3 regions of the Marichromatium sp. PS1 genome follow, and region 2 is predicted to be linked to each of the others. Evidence: predicted binding sites of a transcription regulator. Region 2 holds the regulator's gene; each other region holds the start of a gene.
The links. The regulator sigma-54, encoded in region 2, starts transcription at its own class of promoters, with help from an activator protein. The targets are predictions, from matches to a motif close to TGGCANGNTNCNTGCTT.
Positions count from the first base shown of each region.

Region 1: a site for sigma-54 is predicted at 3,015-3,031, ahead of nifB (nitrogenase cofactor biosynthesis protein NifB). Genes of this name have one in related genera too.
Region 3: a site for sigma-54 is predicted at 2,690-2,706, ahead of ACAM26_RS14090 (THxN family PEP-CTERM protein). Genes of this name have one in related genera too.

Region 1 covers NZ_BAAFHB010000002.1:486,365-491,745, forward strand. Annotated here, with positions in the region: gene draG (ADP-ribosyl-[dinitrogen reductase] hydrolase) at 1-531, opposite strand, end outside; gene ACAM26_RS03455 (nitrogen fixation protein NifQ) at 506-1,087, opposite strand; gene ACAM26_RS03460 (ferredoxin) at 1,163-1,441, opposite strand; gene nifB (nitrogenase cofactor biosynthesis protein NifB) at 1,459-2,952, opposite strand; gene ACAM26_RS03470 (hypothetical protein) at 3,179-3,364, opposite strand; gene typA (translational GTPase TypA) at 3,760-5,381, shown strand, end outside.
Region 2 covers NZ_BAAFHB010000002.1:802,892-808,272, reverse strand. Annotated here, with positions in the region: gene lptC (LPS export ABC transporter periplasmic protein LptC) at 1-461, shown strand, start outside; gene lptA (lipopolysaccharide transport periplasmic protein LptA) at 458-946, shown strand; gene lptB (LPS export ABC transporter ATP-binding protein) at 960-1,685, shown strand; gene ACAM26_RS04915 (RNA polymerase factor sigma-54) at 1,867-3,339, shown strand; gene raiA (ribosome-associated translation inhibitor RaiA) at 3,375-3,728, shown strand; gene ACAM26_RS04905 (PTS sugar transporter subunit IIA) at 4,016-4,474, shown strand; gene hprK (HPr(Ser) kinase/phosphatase) at 4,494-5,381, shown strand, end outside.
Region 3 covers NZ_BAAFHB010000005.1:392,203-397,583, reverse strand. Annotated here, with positions in the region: gene mfd (transcription-repair coupling factor) at 1-2,492, opposite strand, end outside; gene ACAM26_RS14090 (THxN family PEP-CTERM protein) at 2,825-3,793, shown strand; gene ACAM26_RS14085 (acetyl-CoA carboxylase biotin carboxylase subunit) at 4,637-5,381, shown strand, end outside.

The DNA of each region.
Region 1 (5,381 bases), 320 kb from region 2:
GAGCGGGTTGTGATGGGTGACATGGGCCTGGGTGCGGCATGCCGCGGCGACGGCCTCGGCCTCGGCGCCGAGGGTGAAGAGCGCGATCGGCAGGGTGCGCATGCAGGCGCCGTTGCCGGCGTCGTAGGTGTTCTCCGGGACCTCGGTGGCGCCGGTACGGCGATAGCGCGAGATGCCCCGGCGCACGGTATGGCCGATGTCGACCGGCTTGGTGCGCATCCATGCGCTGAAGGCCTCGGCGATGGGCGCGGCCTCGACGCGGCCATGGTCGAGCAGTGCCTGGCCGAGTGCCAGCGACATCGCGGTGTCGTCGGTGACCTGACCGCGACGCAGCCTGAGCCAGCCGCCGCCGACCAGGTCGCGGTGGACGCCGTGACGGGTGCGGATCTCGGTCGGGGTCATGAACTCCACGGTGGCGCCGAGGGCGTCGCCGATGGCCAGTCCCAGATAGGCACCGCTGGCGCGGGCGTGGATGGTATTGGCGGTGGTCTCGCCGGCGGCGAGCTCAGTCCTCAGGTCCAAAACAAACATGGTAGTCGGCGCACTCCTCGCATGATGGTGCCCGGCACAGATAGACGCCCTCGCGTTCGCACAGTTGCTTGTAGAGAAAGCGTTTCCACTTCATGTCGCCGGTGTTGGCCATGGCCAGGCGCGGGAAGTTGCGACGCATCAGCGCGGTCAGCGCGCGGCGGTTCCACAGTCCGAGGTCCTGCCACAGATGATCGGTCGCCAGGCAGCCGGCGGCAACCACCTCGGCCATCCACAGCTCCGAGTGGGTGTGCCCGGCGCGCTGGCCGCCGAGCAATGCGACCAGCTCCGCGCGCTCGTCCTCACGCGCGGGGTTGGGTGCCACCCCTTCGAGGTTGGAGAGCACCTCGGGCGAGACCCCGGGGAAGTGATAGCCCATCAGCGCATTGAACGCCTCGGGCGCGAGCCCGAGCCAGGGGGGCAGGGCGCCGAGACCGCTGGCGCGGCTGGCGATCATGCAGGCGAAGGCGTGGTCGTTGCCCGCGCCGATCGCCCGGGTCATCAACCGGACGAAGATCCGCTGGATCTCGCGGGTGCGTTCGGGGCAGGGCGTGGCCATGGTCTCGCCTCCATCGGTCTCCTGGTGATGGTGCCGGGTCCGCGGGCGTCCCTGTTGCCGGACCCGGTGATCGGGTCAGCGGGCCTGGATGCGCGCGCGTGTCTGCTCGAGCAGGCGCGGCGGGATGCCGGTGAGCGAACCCGGTGGGTTGAGCGCTGCGCCGCTGGCGTCGACGATCGCGCCCTCGATCGGGCAGATGCTCGCGCACTGCGGGTCGGCGTACTCGCCCGCGCACTCGCTGCAGGCGGCTGGGTCGATGCGAAAGTGTGGGCTGGCGGGCTCGATCGCCGCGCTCGGACAGAGCGGCTCGCAGGCCCAGCAGTTGACGCATCCGCTGGTGATCTTCAGGGCCATCTCGGGGACCTCCGTGGCTAGGCGCTGAGGGTGGCGCGCTGGGGTTCGTCGATGCTCAGGGCGCCCCGCTCGGCGAGTTCGCGGTGGGCCGCGCGCAGCGCCTGCTCGATCGGCAGCATCGCCAGCTCGCCGTTGGGACGGATGCCTGCCGTCTCGAGCCGCTCCCAGGGGGCGAGCCCGATGCGCGAGCACAGCACCATGGCGCAGTCGGCGAGCGCGGCCAGTGCCGGGGCCAGGGCGTCGTCGTCCTCGTCGCAGTGCTCGGCGCCGTTGCAGTAGCGCGCGAGTGGGCGTTCGTCGAGCAGCCGTTCGCCCTGCTCGTCGACCTCGTAGACGAGGAAGCGATCGGCATGACCGAAGTGCTGATCGACCAGTCGACCGTCGCTGCTGGCTACCGCGATGCGTGCCGCGTGGGTGGCGGGGCGGGGGCGGGAGGCGCTCAGCGTGGACAGCGGCACCAGCGCCGGGGCGACGCCCCGGCGCCGCTGCTCGATCGCCTCGCGTACGGCGGTGCGTCGTGCCAGCGCGGCGGCGTCGTCGATCTCCAGGGTGGCGATGCGCTCGAGCGTGAACTCGGCGCTGCGGTCCTCACCGAGCATGCCGACGGCGTCGGCGCGACACTGCTTGCAGTGACGCATGATCGCCATGTCGCCGGCGCACTCGGTCTGCAGCGCGCGCAGTTCGCTGGCGCGCGGCGCGCGCTGGCCCATCAGGCCGTAGAAGGTGCCGTGCTCGGGCTCGGCGATCAGCGGCATCAGGTTGTGGAGGAAGGCCCCCTTGGCCTTGACCGCGCGGCTGACCTCGGTGAGGTGCTGGTCGTTGACCCCGGGGATCAGTACCGAGTTGACCTTGACCAGCATGCCGCGCTCGACCAGCCGCTCGAGCCCGAGCTGCTGCTGCTCGATGAGGATCTCGGCGCCCTTGCGACCGCGCACGCGGCGGTTGTTCCAGAACACCCAGGGGTAGATCTCGGCGCCGATGTCGGGGTCGAGACAGTTGATGGTGATGGTGACGTGCTCGATGTTGTAGCGACACAGGGTGTCGACCGCCTCGGGCAGCGCCAGGCCGTTGGTCGAGACGCACAGCCTGAGGTCCGGGGTGCGCTCGGCGATCAGTCGGAAGGTCGCGAAGGTGCGCTCGGGGTTGGCCAGCGGATCGCCCGGACCGGCGATGCCGACCACCGAGAGCTGGGGGATGTGGGCGGCCACCGCCGCCACCTTGTCCGCCGCCTGCTGCGGTTCGAGCAGCTCGGAGACCACGCCGGGACGTGACTCGTTGGCACAGTCGTACTTGCGGTTGCAGTAGTGGCACTGGATGTTGCAGGCCGGCGCCACCGCCACGTGCATCCGCGCGTAGTGCTGATGGGCGTCCTCCGAGAAACAGGGATGGTTGCGCACCCGCTCGCGGGTCGCGGCGGGGAGCCGGTCGAGCGCGCTCCCGCCACCGCAGCCCCCCGCAGCGCAACCCGAGGTGGGGGTCTTTCGATCGTGACCCGCTTGCTTCGACTCCATCGTCTGGCCTCCACGACTGACGGGGCGTCGGGCCCCGCGGATTCAATGGTTCTGTCGTGCATGAGCAAGCAGCGTGCCTGACTGGGAGGGTCCCGCTAACCGTCTGTTTTTTGGTCTGTCGAATGGTTGGACCGGTGACCCTTGTGGGGATCGCAACAGGCCGTGTCGGCGGGCTTTGTGACAATCGGTACAGTGCGCGGTGGTGTTTCCCGGCGCCGCCAGGCGGTCAGTCACGCAGGTCGGGGGTGTTGCCGAGGCCGCGATAGATCTCCGGGCGGGCGCCGCTCGCGGGCGTCATGTTCACGCCCTCGAACAGATCGGCGTTGCCGTCGGCCCGCGCCCGGTAGGTCTCGAGGCTGCCGACGCGGCTGGCGTGCCCCGCCATTCGCTCGAGATGGGCTTGGTCGGACATCCGGTCCGCGCGCTGGTGGAAGCACAGGGTGGCGACGATGATGACGGGGCCGACAGGTTTTTTTTCGTCGCCCCTGCTGGGCCCTGGCCCGTACGGTGTATACTTATGGATTCCCAACCCTGGCACGCCTGGTGATCACCCGTTCCATCGTCGAGCCGCTGACCGACAGCTTTGCCGGTTGCGCGCGTCCGGGTGCCTGTCGACCAACTCCTTGGTCGCGACCACGGGTCAAGAAGACCATCCCGCGCGTCCATATTCGACGAGATCGGACCCGTTCGGGCGCATCCCTCGCCGTGATGCCCCTGGCGCGGGCCGTGTGGAGTCCGCCCCATAATCCCCGGGCCCAGTGAACACCCAAAGAGGCGCGCGACGCCTCGTCAACGAGTGATAAGGCATTGTCAAGCAACCAAATCGAGAAACTCCGCAATATCGCCATCATCGCCCACGTCGACCACGGCAAGACCACCCTGGTCGATCAGCTGCTGCAGCAGTCGGGCACGCTCGGCGAGCGCTTCGGGCCGGTGGAGCGGGTGATGGACTCCAACGCGCTGGAGAAGGAGCGCGGCATCACCATCCTCTCCAAGAACACCGCGATCCGCTGGAACGACTATCGCATCAACATCGTCGACACCCCCGGGCACGCCGACTTCGGCGGCGAGGTCGAGCGTGTGCTGTCGATGGTCGACTCGGTGCTGCTGCTCGTCGATGCCCGCGAGGGACCGATGCCGCAGACCCGCTTCGTCACCAGCAAGGCCTTCGCCCACGGTCTGCGTCCGATCGTGGTGGTCAACAAGATCGATCGTCCGGGCGCGCGTCCGGACTGGGTCATCGACCAGGTCTTCGATCTCTTCGACCGTCTCGGCGCAACCGATGAGCAGCTCGATTTCCCCATCGTCTATGCCTCGGCGCTCAATGGCTATGCCGGACTCGAGGACGATGTGCGCGACGGCGACATGAGCCCGCTGTTCCAGGCCATCGTCGAGCACTGCCCGGCCCCCGAGGTCAAGCCCGAGGCGCCCTTCCAGATGCAGGTCTCGACCCTCGACTACAACGCCTTCGTCGGCGCCATTGCGGTCGGGCGCATTCGCCAGGGCAGCGTGCGCCCCAATCAGCAGGTGACCGTGGTCAAGCGCGACGGCACCCGGCAGAAGGTCAAGATCGGTCTGGTCTACGGCTATCTCGGGCTCGACCGTCACGAGGTCGACTCGGCCAGCGCCGGCGACATCGTCGCGCTCACCGGGATCGAGGCGCCGAACGTCTCCGATACCCTCTGCGACCCCGATCATGTCGAGCCGATGACGCCGCTGACCGTCGACGAGCCGACCGTGACCATGACCTTCCAGGTCAACACCTCGCCCTTCGCCGGGCGCGAGGGCAAGTACCTGACCTCGCGCCAGCTCAAGGACCGGCTCCAGCGCGAGCTGATCCACAATGTCGCGCTGCGTGTCGAGGAAGGCAACGATCCGGAGAAGTTCCGCGTCTCCGGGCGTGGCGAGCTGCACCTCTCGATCCTGCTCGAGAACATGCGTCGCGAGGGCTACGAGCTGGCCGTCTCGCGCCCCGAGGTCATCTTCCGCGAGATCGACGGCGAGATCTGTGAGCCCTACGAGCAGCTCACCGTCGACGTCGACGAGGAGTGCCAGGGTGCGATCATGCAGGCGCTCGGCGAGCGTCGTGCCGAACTCAAGGACATGGTGCCGGACGGCAAGGGGCGGGTGCGGCTCGACTACGAGATCCCCTCGCGCGGCCTGATCGGTTTCCAGACCGAGTTCATGTCGCTGACCTCGGGCACCGGCCTCAAGTATCACGTCTTCGAGCGCTACCGTCCGGCCACCACCGGCGGCATCGCCGAGCGGCGCAACGGCGCCCTGATCTCCAACGCCACCGGCAAGGCGCTCGGCTACGCGCTGTTCAACCTCCAGGAGCGGGGTCGGATGCTGGTCTCGCCGGGCGACGAGATCTACGAGGGCCAGGTGGTCGGCATCCACTCGCGCGACAACGACCTCACCGTCAACCC
Region 2 (5,381 bases):
CCGACTACGTGGTCCACGCGTTCACCGCGCTCGAGACCGACACCAGCGGCGCACCGAGCCGACGCCTGAGCGCGACCGAGTTGCGTCAGTTCGTCGCCGAGGATCTCTCCGAGCTCGACCGCCCACACATGCAGCTGTTCCAGTCCGACGGACCGCCGTGGCGCGCGCGCGCCGAGCACGGGCTGGTGCTCGACGGCGGCGCGGAGGTGCGGCTGACCGGCGACGTCCATCTCGAGCGCGACGCCACCGCCGAGGCCCCGCCCGCGCACATCGAGACCGAGCAGCTCAACGTCTGGCACCAGCGCGCCTATGCCCGTACCGACCTGCCGGTGCGGGTGGCCAGCGGCGAGGACTGGCTGAGCGCCACCGGCATGCAGCTGTGGTACGACGAGCCGGCGCGCGCCACCTTCCACGGTCGCACCCGGATGCTGCTCGCCCCGACCCAGGAGACCCAACCATGAGCCCTCCACTGCGCCTGCTGGCACTGTTGCTGTTGTTCGGCTGGAACCCGGCCAACGCGCTCGACGACGACCCCCAGCAACCGATGTACATCGAGGCCGACGACGTCGAGGTACGCGAGGCCGAGGGCACCAGCATCTATGTCGGCAACGTCGAGGTCACCCAGGGCAGCATGCGCCTGCACGCCGACCACATGACCGTCTATCACCGCGAGGACCGCCGCCCGCGCCAGATCATCGCCATCGGCACCCCGGCGCGCTTCCGTCAACTGCTCGAGGACGACCAGGGCGAGGTCCGCGCCTTCGCCAGGCGCATGGAGTTCGACACCGACCGCGACGAGCTGGTGCTGATCGACGAGGCGGTACTGATCCAGGGCGAGGACCGCGTCGCCAGCGAGCGCATCGTCTACGACCGTGCCCGCGAACACTTCCGTGCCGGCGGCAGCGGTCGGGTGCGGATCACCATCACCCCCGAGGAGGAGTCATGACAGGGATCGACGGATGAGCGTACTGCGCGCCGAACAGCTCAAGAAACGTTATCGCAGCCGCGAGGTCCTGCGGGGAGTGAGCGTCGAGGTCGAGGCCGGCGAGGTGGTCGGGCTGCTCGGCCCCAACGGCGCGGGCAAGACCACCTGCTTCTATCTCATCGTCGGGCTGATCCCTGCCGACCAGGGGCGCATCACCCTCGACGAGCACGATGTCACCCTGATGCCGATGCATGCGCGCGCGCGCGCCGGACTGAGCTATCTGGCGCAGGAGCCCTCGGTGTTTCGCAAGCTCAGCGCGCGCGACAACATCCTCGCGATCCTCGAGACCCGCGGCGACCTCGACCGCGAGCAGCGCGAGCAGCGTTGCGAGCAGCTGCTCGAGGAGCTCGGCATCGCCCATATCGGCGAGTCGCTGGCACTCAGCCTCTCCGGCGGCGAGCGCCGTCGTCTCGAGATCGCCCGCGCGCTGGCCGTCGACCCCAAGGTGATGCTGCTCGACGAGCCCTTCGCCGGCGTCGACCCGATCGCCGTGGGCGACATCAAGGCGATCGTCTCGCACCTGCGCGAGCGCGGCATCGGCGTGTTGATCACCGATCACAACGTGCGCGAGACGCTCGACATCTGCGATCGCGGCTACATCATCAGTAATGGCGAGGTGATCGCCGCCGGCCGCCCCGACGAGCTGCTCGCCAACCAGCAGGTACGCGACGTCTATCTCGGCGCCGACTTCGCCATGTAGCATGTAGGCGGCAGCATCCGCGCCCCGCTGCTACATATTGGGAGTAAGATGAAGACCATCGCGCCCCGGCAGGGGGCGCGCTTGACGTGACTCAGGCACCTTTGTTGCCACCCGACCTATAATCGTCATAGGACGGTCATCGACCCGGCATAGAGACAGACGCAAGACGCATCGGCGATCCATGAAGCAAACCATCCAGCTTCGCCTCGGCCAACACCTGACGATGACGCCCCAGCTGCAGCAGGCGATTCGCCTCCTGCAGCTGTCGACGCTCGAGCTGCAGAAGGAGATCCAGGAGGCGCTGGACTCCAACCTGATGCTCGAGGAGGCCGAGGAGGCCGACCGCTTCGCCGCCAACGGAGAGGACAGCGGCAATGGCGCACACGAGTCCCCGCCCAGCGATGAGCAGGGCAGCGCCGAGCGTGAGCTCCAGGGCGAGACCAACGAGATCCCCGATGAGCTCCCGGTCGACACCCAGTGGGCCGATGTCTACGACGGCTATCTACCGCCGAGCACCCAGGGCAGCGCCGAGAACGCCGATTTCGACCCCTTCCTCCACCAGAGCCGCCCTCAGACCCTGCACGATCACCTCCTCTGGCAGCTCAACCTGATCCGGCTGAGCGAGCGCGACGAGATGATCGCCGAGGCGGTGATCGATGCCATCGACGCGCGCGGCTATCTTCGGGCCGATCTCGACGAGCTGCTGAGCACCATCGGCGACGATCAGATCAGCCTCGAGGAGATCGCCACCATGGTGCACCGGGTGCAGTCGTTCGATCCCCCGGGGGTCGGCGCCCGCGATCTCGCCGAGTGCCTGCAGATCCAGCTGCGGCAGCTCCCCGCCGAGACCCCGCAGCGCGACCTCGCGCTGGCGATCTGTCGCGACGGCTTCGAGCACCTGCCGCGCAAGGACATCGCCGCGCTGATGCGCCGCTTCAAGCAGACCGAGCCCGAGATTCGTGGTGCACTCACGCTGATCTGCCAGCTCAACCCGCACCCCGGCGACTTGATCGCGCAGGAGCCCCCGGAGTACGTTGTACCCGACATCTTCGTGCGCAGAGAGAATGGTCGCTGGTCGGTGGAACTCAACCCGGAATCCACACCTAAACTGAGGGTGAACGCAGACTACGCCCGGCTGATCCGGCGCGCCGACACCAGCAGCGACAGCGTCACCATGCGCAACCACCTGCAGGAGGCGCGCTGGTTCATCAAGAGCCTGGCGAGCCGCAACGACACCGTGCTGCGGGTGGGCGCCAAGATCGTGGAGATGCAGCAGGCGTTCTTCGAGCACGGCGAGGAGGCGATGCGGCCGATGGTGCTGCGCGACGTCGCCGAGGCGCTCGAGCTGCACGAGTCGACCGTCTCCCGGGTCACCACGCAGAAATACATGCATACGCCGAGGGGCACCCTGGAGTTCAAGTACTTCTTCTCGTCCCACGTCAGCACCACTTCTGGTGGGGAGTGTTCATCAACGGCGATCCGCGCGCTCATTCGTAAGCTGATCGCCGCCGAACCCGCCAGAAAACCCTTGAGCGACAGCAAGATCGCGGCCGAACTGGCCGATCGCGGCATCCAGGTCGCGCGTCGAACCGTCGCCAAGTACCGCGAGGCCATGGGTATTCCAGCCTCGAACGAGCGCAAACGCCTGGCATGAGCAGGCTGTTTGGAACCCCTGTAAGGAGTCCAATGATGCAAATCAATCTGACGGGTCATCACGTCGACATCACCGAGGCACTGCGCGACTACGTCGACAGCAAATTCGCACGCCTGGCGCGTCACTTCGACCACGTCACCAATGCCCACGTCATTCTCAGCGTTGAGAAGCTCGACCAGAAGGCCGAGGCGACGCTGCACATCAATGGTGGGAAGCTCTTCGCCGACTCCGTGCATGAAGATATGTATGCCGCGATCGACGGCCTGACCGACAAGCTCGATCGCCAGATCCTGCGCCACAAGGAGAAGAAGAACGACTATCGCAGCGCACCCGGCCCGAAGGCGGCCGACTCTGAAGCCGAGGCCGACGCCGAGGCCGATACCGAATAGCCCGGCAACGGCCTGATGGCCCATGCGTCGGCGGGGCGTCGGGACACCCGACACCCGCCGGACCGACGCACCGACACCTCGAACGGATCCGTGATCGCGCCGTTCGGGGTGTTTTGCATTGAGACCCTGAGATCCGAGCCGATATCGACACCTGCGGGCTCCGACGACTCGAAGGACACCCAGAATCCATGACCACGACCACGCGCCCCGATCACCCGCCGGTATGGACACCGGACACCGTCACCGCCCAGCGCCCCTGTCCCTGCGACCACCAGGAGCCTTGACCGATGTTCAGTCCAGACCTGATCAGCGAGGCCCGAGTCAGCTGCGGTGCCGAGATCGCCAGCAAGAAGCGGCTGCTCGAGACGCTCGCCGAGCTGCTGGCCAACGACCACCCCCGTCTCAACACCGAACTCGTCTTCGAGCGTCTGCTCGAGCGCGAGCGACTCGGCAGCACCGGACTCGGTCACGGTGTGGCGCTGCCGCACGCCCGCATCAAGGAGATCAACGAGGTGCTCGGGGCCTTCGTCAGCACCAGCACCGGGGTCGACTATGACGCGATCGACGGCGAGCCGGTCGATCTCGCCTTCGCCCTGCTGGTCCCGGAGAGCGCCACCGAGGAGCATCTGCGCTTGCTCGCCCGGCTCGCCGGCATGTTCAGCGACCCGGCCACCCGCGCCGCGCTGCGCGAGGCCGGCTCGGCGGCGACCGTCCTGCAACTGATCGAGACGAGCGAGGCGCGCTAGCGCCACGCCGACCTGGGCCATGCTCGACAGCCTCCAGTCACTCCTCGAACAGACCGGCCCGCGGCTGCAGCTGCGCTGGCTCAACGGCGAGCCCGAACAAGGCTCCCCACTGCGCCGGCCCGAGCGCGCACGCTCGCGCGAGTCGCTGATCGGCTCGCTCAACTGCATCCATCCCAACTGTCTGCAGGTGATCGGGCGCGCCGAGCAGCGCTATCTCCAGGCACTGGGACGCACCGCCTTCGAGGAAACCCTCGAGCAACTCTTCGCCGAGCAGCCGGCGGCGATCCTGTTCGCCGACGGCCTCGAGCCCCACCCCGCCTTCTTCGCCTTCGCCGCCGAGCACGACACCCCGCTGCTCGGCTCGCCGCTCGGCGACGAGGAGCTGATCAACCACCTGCGCTATTTTCTCACCCACGCCCTGGCCGAGCGCCAGACCCTGCACGGCGTCTTCATCGAGGTGCTGGGGATGGGGGTATTGCTGGTCGGCGATCCGGCGGTGGGCAAGAGCGAGCTGGCGCTCGACCTGATCACCCGCGGTCATCGGCTCATCGCCGACGACGCGCCGCGCTTCGCGCGCATCGCCCCGGAGGCCATCGAGGGCACCTGCCCGGAGACCCTGCGGGACTTCCTCGAGGTGCGCGGGCTGGGTATCCTCAACATCCGCGCGATGTTCGGCGAGGGCGCGGTCCAGCGCAGCAAGACGCTGAACCTGATCATCGATCTGCAACCCCTCGACCAGCAACAGATCGCCGGTCTCGACCGGCTCACCGGCAGCCTCTCGGCAACCGACGTGCTCGGGGTGGCGATCCCAACCATCACCATGCCGGTGGCGCCGGGACGCAACCTGGCCATCCTGGTGGAAGCGGCAGTGCGCCACCAGATCCTACGTATCCGTGGCTATGACGCC
Region 3 (5,381 bases), on a different contig from region 2:
AGGAAGTAGACCTGACCGCCGCGCTTGAGCTCGCGCTGTACCGCCTCCTGCACCAGACCGTCGTTCCACGGGCTGACGAAGGTCTTGATCGGGTGGCGCTCGACCGGCGCGGTGGCGATGATCGACAGATCGCGCAGTCCCGACATCGCCATGTTGAGGGTGCGCGGGATCGGCGTGGCGGTGAGGGTGAGGATGTCGACCTCGCTACGCAGCTGTTTGAGCCGCTCCTTGTGACGCACCCCGAAGCGATGCTCCTCGTCGACGATCACCAGCCCCAGGTCGTGGAAGTCGATGCCCGGTTGGAGCAGCTTGTGGGTACCGACGACGATGTCGATGGTGCCATCGGCCAGCCCGGCGAATACCTGCTTCTGCTCGCGCGCGGTGCGAAAGCGCGACAGGCTCTCGACCTTGATCGGCCAGTCGGCGAAGCGGTCGGAGAAGTTCTCGAAGTGCTGCTGGGCGAGCAGGGTGGTGGGCACCAGCACCACCACCTGTCGCCCGCCGTTGGCGGCGACGAAGGCCGCGCGCATCGCCACCTCGGTCTTGCCGAAACCGACGTCGCCACACACCACCCGGTCCATCGGCTTGGTGTCGGCCATGTCGGCGAGCACGCTGTCGATCGCGCGCAGCTGGTCCGGGGTCTCCTCGAAGGGGAAGGCGGCGGCGAAGGCGCCATAGTCGGTATCGGGCGCGGGACTGGCCACGCCCTGACGGGCGGCGCGTCGGGCGTAGACGTCGAGCAGTTCGGCGGCGACGTCGCAGGCCTTCTGCGCCGCCTTGCGCTTGATCCGCTCCCATTGCTCGCCGCCGAGTCGGTGCAGCGGTGCCTGCTCGGGGGTGGCGCCGGTATAGCGCGAGATCAGGTGCAGCGAGCTGACCGGGACATAGAGCTTGTCGCCCTTGGCATAGCCGAGGGTGAGGAACTCGGTGCTGCTGCCGCCGACCTCGAGCGTCTGCAGCCCCAGATAGCGCCCGACGCCGTGCTCCTCGTGGACCACCGGGGCGCCCTCGGTCAGTTCGGTGAGGTTGCGCACCACCGCGTCGCCGTCGCGCTCGCGGGCGCGACGGCGACGCTCCTGGCGCACCCGCTCGCCATAGATCTGGGTCTCGGTGATCAGCGCCAGTCCCTGGTCGGCGAGCCGCAACCCCTGTTCGAGCGGCGCGACGGTGAGCGCGAGCGACAGATCGCCGGCGACGAAGCTGCCCCAGTCGCTGACCTGGGTGGCATGGATGCCGAAGTCGCGCAGCTGTTCGGCGAGCAGCTCGCGGCGTCCGGTGCTCTCGGCCACCAGCAGCACCCGCTGCCCCGGGGTGTCGAGGAAGCGCTGCAGCGCCTGCGCCGGCTCGGCGGCGCGGGCCTGCAGCTCCAGCGCTGGCAGGTCGAGGGTGGCGAAGTTGTCGACCCCAGCATAGCCCTTGGGGCGAGTGTCGAACGGTGCGGTGCGGTAGTTCACCCCGGGCATGCGGTTGAGCGCGGCGGCCAGTTCGTCGGCGCCGAGATAGAGCCGCGCGGGGTCGAGCAGCGGGCGCTCGGCGTCGTGGCGACGCTGCTCATGGCGCTCGGCGACGGTGGCGAGGAAGCCCGCGCCGGCCTCGCGACCGCTCGCCGGTTCGATCGCCAGGGTGGTGGCGGGCAGATAGTCGAAGAGGGTGGCGGTGTCGTCGAAGAACAGCGGCAGATAGGACTCGATGCCGCCCGGTGTGCGCCCCTCCGAGACCTCGCGATAGATCAGGCTGCGTTGCGGATCGCCCTCGATGCTGGCGCGATAGCGGCTGCGGAAACCGGCGATCGCCTGCTCGTCGAAGGGGAACTCGCGCGCCGGCAGCATCCGCACCTGCTCGATGCGGTCGTGCGAGCGCTGGGTCTCGGGATCGAACAGACGAATGCTCTCGACCTCGTCGTCGAACAGGTCGATGCGCAGCGGTTGCTGTCCGCCCATCGGGAAGACATCGAGCAGCGAGCCGCGTACCGCGTATTCGCCGTGTCCCATCACCTGCGAGATACAGCTGTAGCCGGCGTGTTCGAGTCGCAGTCGGGTGGCGTCGAGATCGAGTCGGTCGCCGCAGGCGAGCACCAGCGAGTGGGCGTCGACATAGTCGCGCGGCGGCAGGCGCTGGAGCAGGGTCGCCACCGGCACCACCAGTACGCCACGGGTCAGCCCCGGCAGACGGTGCAGGGTCAGCAGCCGCTCCGAGATCAGCTCGGGCAGGGGCGAGAAGACGTCGTAGGGCAGGGTCTCCCAGTCGGGGAAGCCGAGCACCGGGAGATCGCTGCCGGTGAGGAAGAAGCCCAGCTCGGCGTGCAGCCGTCGCGCCGCCTGCACGTCCTCGGCCAGGGCCAGCACCAGTCCGGGGTGACGTCTGGCGGCGGTGGCGATGGCGAGCGCCGCGCCGGCCCCGTGCAGCCCGCCCCAGCACCTGCGTTCACCCGCCCCTTCGGGCAGCGGTGGTTCGAGCGGGGAGTGCAGGGTGGCGGATGTGGCCTGGTTCACGAACGGGTCCTCGTCATTTCGACAAGCGTGGAATTCTCGCACAGCATGAGCGGATGTGCAGACGGGGCGGCGGGGGCCGTTCTGCATGAGTACGGGCAGGGCAGTCGTCGGTTTTTTTTACGGTTTTCGTGCTCGCTTTTGCTCGTGGTGTGCTGGTTTTGAAGAAACCTTTTAGCCTTCAGTTGGTTGTCTTTATATGGCATGGGACGTGCTCTAAGTGTCGAGTCGGGTGCGCGCCATCGTTGCGAGACGGGATGGCCCCGGTGCGGCGCACGATGCTCCGCGAGGATGGATCCGCCCCGGCACAAGGAAGACAACGGAGTTGAGTCAACATGATGAAGCGAATGGTGATGAAAAAGATGGCGCTGGCTGCCCTGGTGCTAGGGACCTTGGGCAACGCGGTCGCCGGACCGGTGGTGACCCAGTGGGGATACAGCGCCGATGCACGTTTCGTAGATAATCGGTTCTCAGGGTCGAGTGGTGAGATTCAGGTCACCGGCAGCGAGTTGTCCTGGGGGAGCGGATCTTATTGTTCCGGTATGGATACTTGGCTTGGGTGTTGGGGCACAACGGTGACGCCTGATTTCCGTAGCCCCAGCACCGACGCCGATCACAACCGCAGCGCCTTGACCATCGGCAATGGCGTGACCAATGACCTGACCGGCGGCGGCCCGGCCGTCGGCTCGGTCGCGACGGTCGTCGACGGCAGCGCTGATGACGCCGCCGAGATCGGCGTCGGCACCAGCCTGACCCACTGGAACAATCGGCTCTCGTCGCGCTACTCGACCCTGGAGTGGGGGCGTGTCGCGACCAGTCTGACCTTGACGCCAGAGCTGCCCGCCAGTGGCGCCAGCGTCGATACCCGGACCCTGGACTTCGAGTTCTTCTTCAAGGAAACGGCGAACCAGGGGACGTGTGCCGGCGACAGCACCAACCCCTGTCCTGATCTGTTCGGGTTGCTCGCCGTGCAGACCCTGGATATCCCCTTCCTCTACGATGGCAACGAGTATCTGGTGAGCCTGCTGCTGCAGGATGCCAGCGGCGGGGTCGCACCGATCGCCACCCTGCACGAGGAGGAGTGCGCCGCGCTCGGGCTGGGCGCCGGGTGTCAGGGCTTTCGCACCGCCGAGGAGCAGGCGACCACCTTCCAGTTCGCCTTCGCGGTCAGCACCGAGGCGCTGTTCCCGCCGGCCGCGGCCCAGCCGGTCCAGTCGGTGCCGTTGCCGGCTCCGCTGGGGCTGATTGGCGGCGGGCTCCTTGCCGCGGGGCTGTCGCGTCGGTTGGGTCGTCGCGGCCGCTAGGGCGTGGCGAAGACCCGGGTCGGGGCTTGTCCTCCCCGATCCGGGTTCGACGATCTCGGCGCGATCGCTGCAGGTGTGCGCCGTTTCAATCAGATGGCGCAGATCGACCGGTTTTGGATCGGGCGCCATCAACAGTCGTTCCGCGTGTCGGCGCTCGCCGGTCCCGACGCCGTCGGGCCGGGGCCGTCGCGTGCTGACACCCGCCCGGGCCTCCTCGGACATGGCTGAGCTGAATCAGCGTCTTGGTCTTCATCGCATGCTCCTGTTGTCACGGACCTCGGTGAGGGAGAGTCGACACCCCTGGTGTGACGTCTCCCCCGTGGCGGCGGCCTGGCGCGCTCGCCTGCCATCGCTGTTCGGACACCCCTGAAAAACAGACAAGCCTGTCTTTTTCCCGCCTGTCATGAGCCCGGTGTCACATGGGAGTGAAGCAGCGCCGTGGCAGCCCGCGGGGTGCGGGCGCGGATCTTGAAAGCCTTGGCGCTATGCGTAAAACAGACGAGTGAAACCCCGGGCTCGATCACGGTTGCGCCAACTCGGGATCAATCGATTGTTGGGCGGGCATCTTCGGTGCCTCCGCGTCCTCCGGACAGTGCGGTCAGACGTTGCACGCGATTGAACACATTTGACAGCATTCGATGAAGTTGCGCTAAACTGCGCCGCCGTGCAGCGAAATTGATCGCTTCTACGCCGTCCTTTCGGTGACGTCGGTGCCGTGTCCCGGTGTGCATCCTTTGCACCCAGACCGCCTTTGGGTATATTGCTGCAAAGCAGCAAGTGCAGCCGAACGATCCTCACCGTTCTGACTCGGTCCACTGAACCGGCCATTCCTGAGGCTAACCAATGCTTCGAAAGATACTGATCGCGAACCGCGGAGAGATTGCGGTGCGTGTCATTCGCGCCTGCGCCGAGATGGGCATCCGCTCGGTGGCAATCTATTCCGAAGCGGATCGCCATTCGCTTCATGTCAAGAAGGCCGACGAGGCCTATAGCCTGGGCAGCGATCCGCTGGCCGGTTATCTCAATGTCCACACCATCGTCAACCTGGCCGTGGCCACCGGCTGCGATGCTATTCATCCCGGCTATGGCTTCCTCTCCGAGAACCCGGAGCTGGCCGCTGCCTGTGCCCGGCGTGGGCTGACCTTCATCGGTCCGAGCGCCGAGGTGATCGCACGGATGGGCGACAAGACCGAGGCCCGTCAGGCGATGATCCGCGCCGGGGTGCCGGTCACGCCCGGCAGTGATGGCAACCTCGCCAACCTCGACGAGGCGCTGGCCTGCGCCGAGCGTGTCGGCTATCCGGTGATGCTCAAGGCCACCTCGGGTGGCGGCGGTCGCGGCATCCGGCGTTGCGATGACGCCGAGGCGCTGCGCCACAACTACCAGCGGGTGATCTCCGAGGCGACCAAGGCCTTTGGCCGTGCCGAGGTCTTCATGGAGAAGTGCGTGGTCAATCCGCGCCACATCGAGGTCCAGGTGCTCGCCGACCATCATGGTCACTGCGTGCATCTGTTCGAGCGCGATTGCTCCATCCAGCGGCGCAATCAGAAGCTGATCGAGATCGCCCCCTCGCCGCAGCTCGACGAGG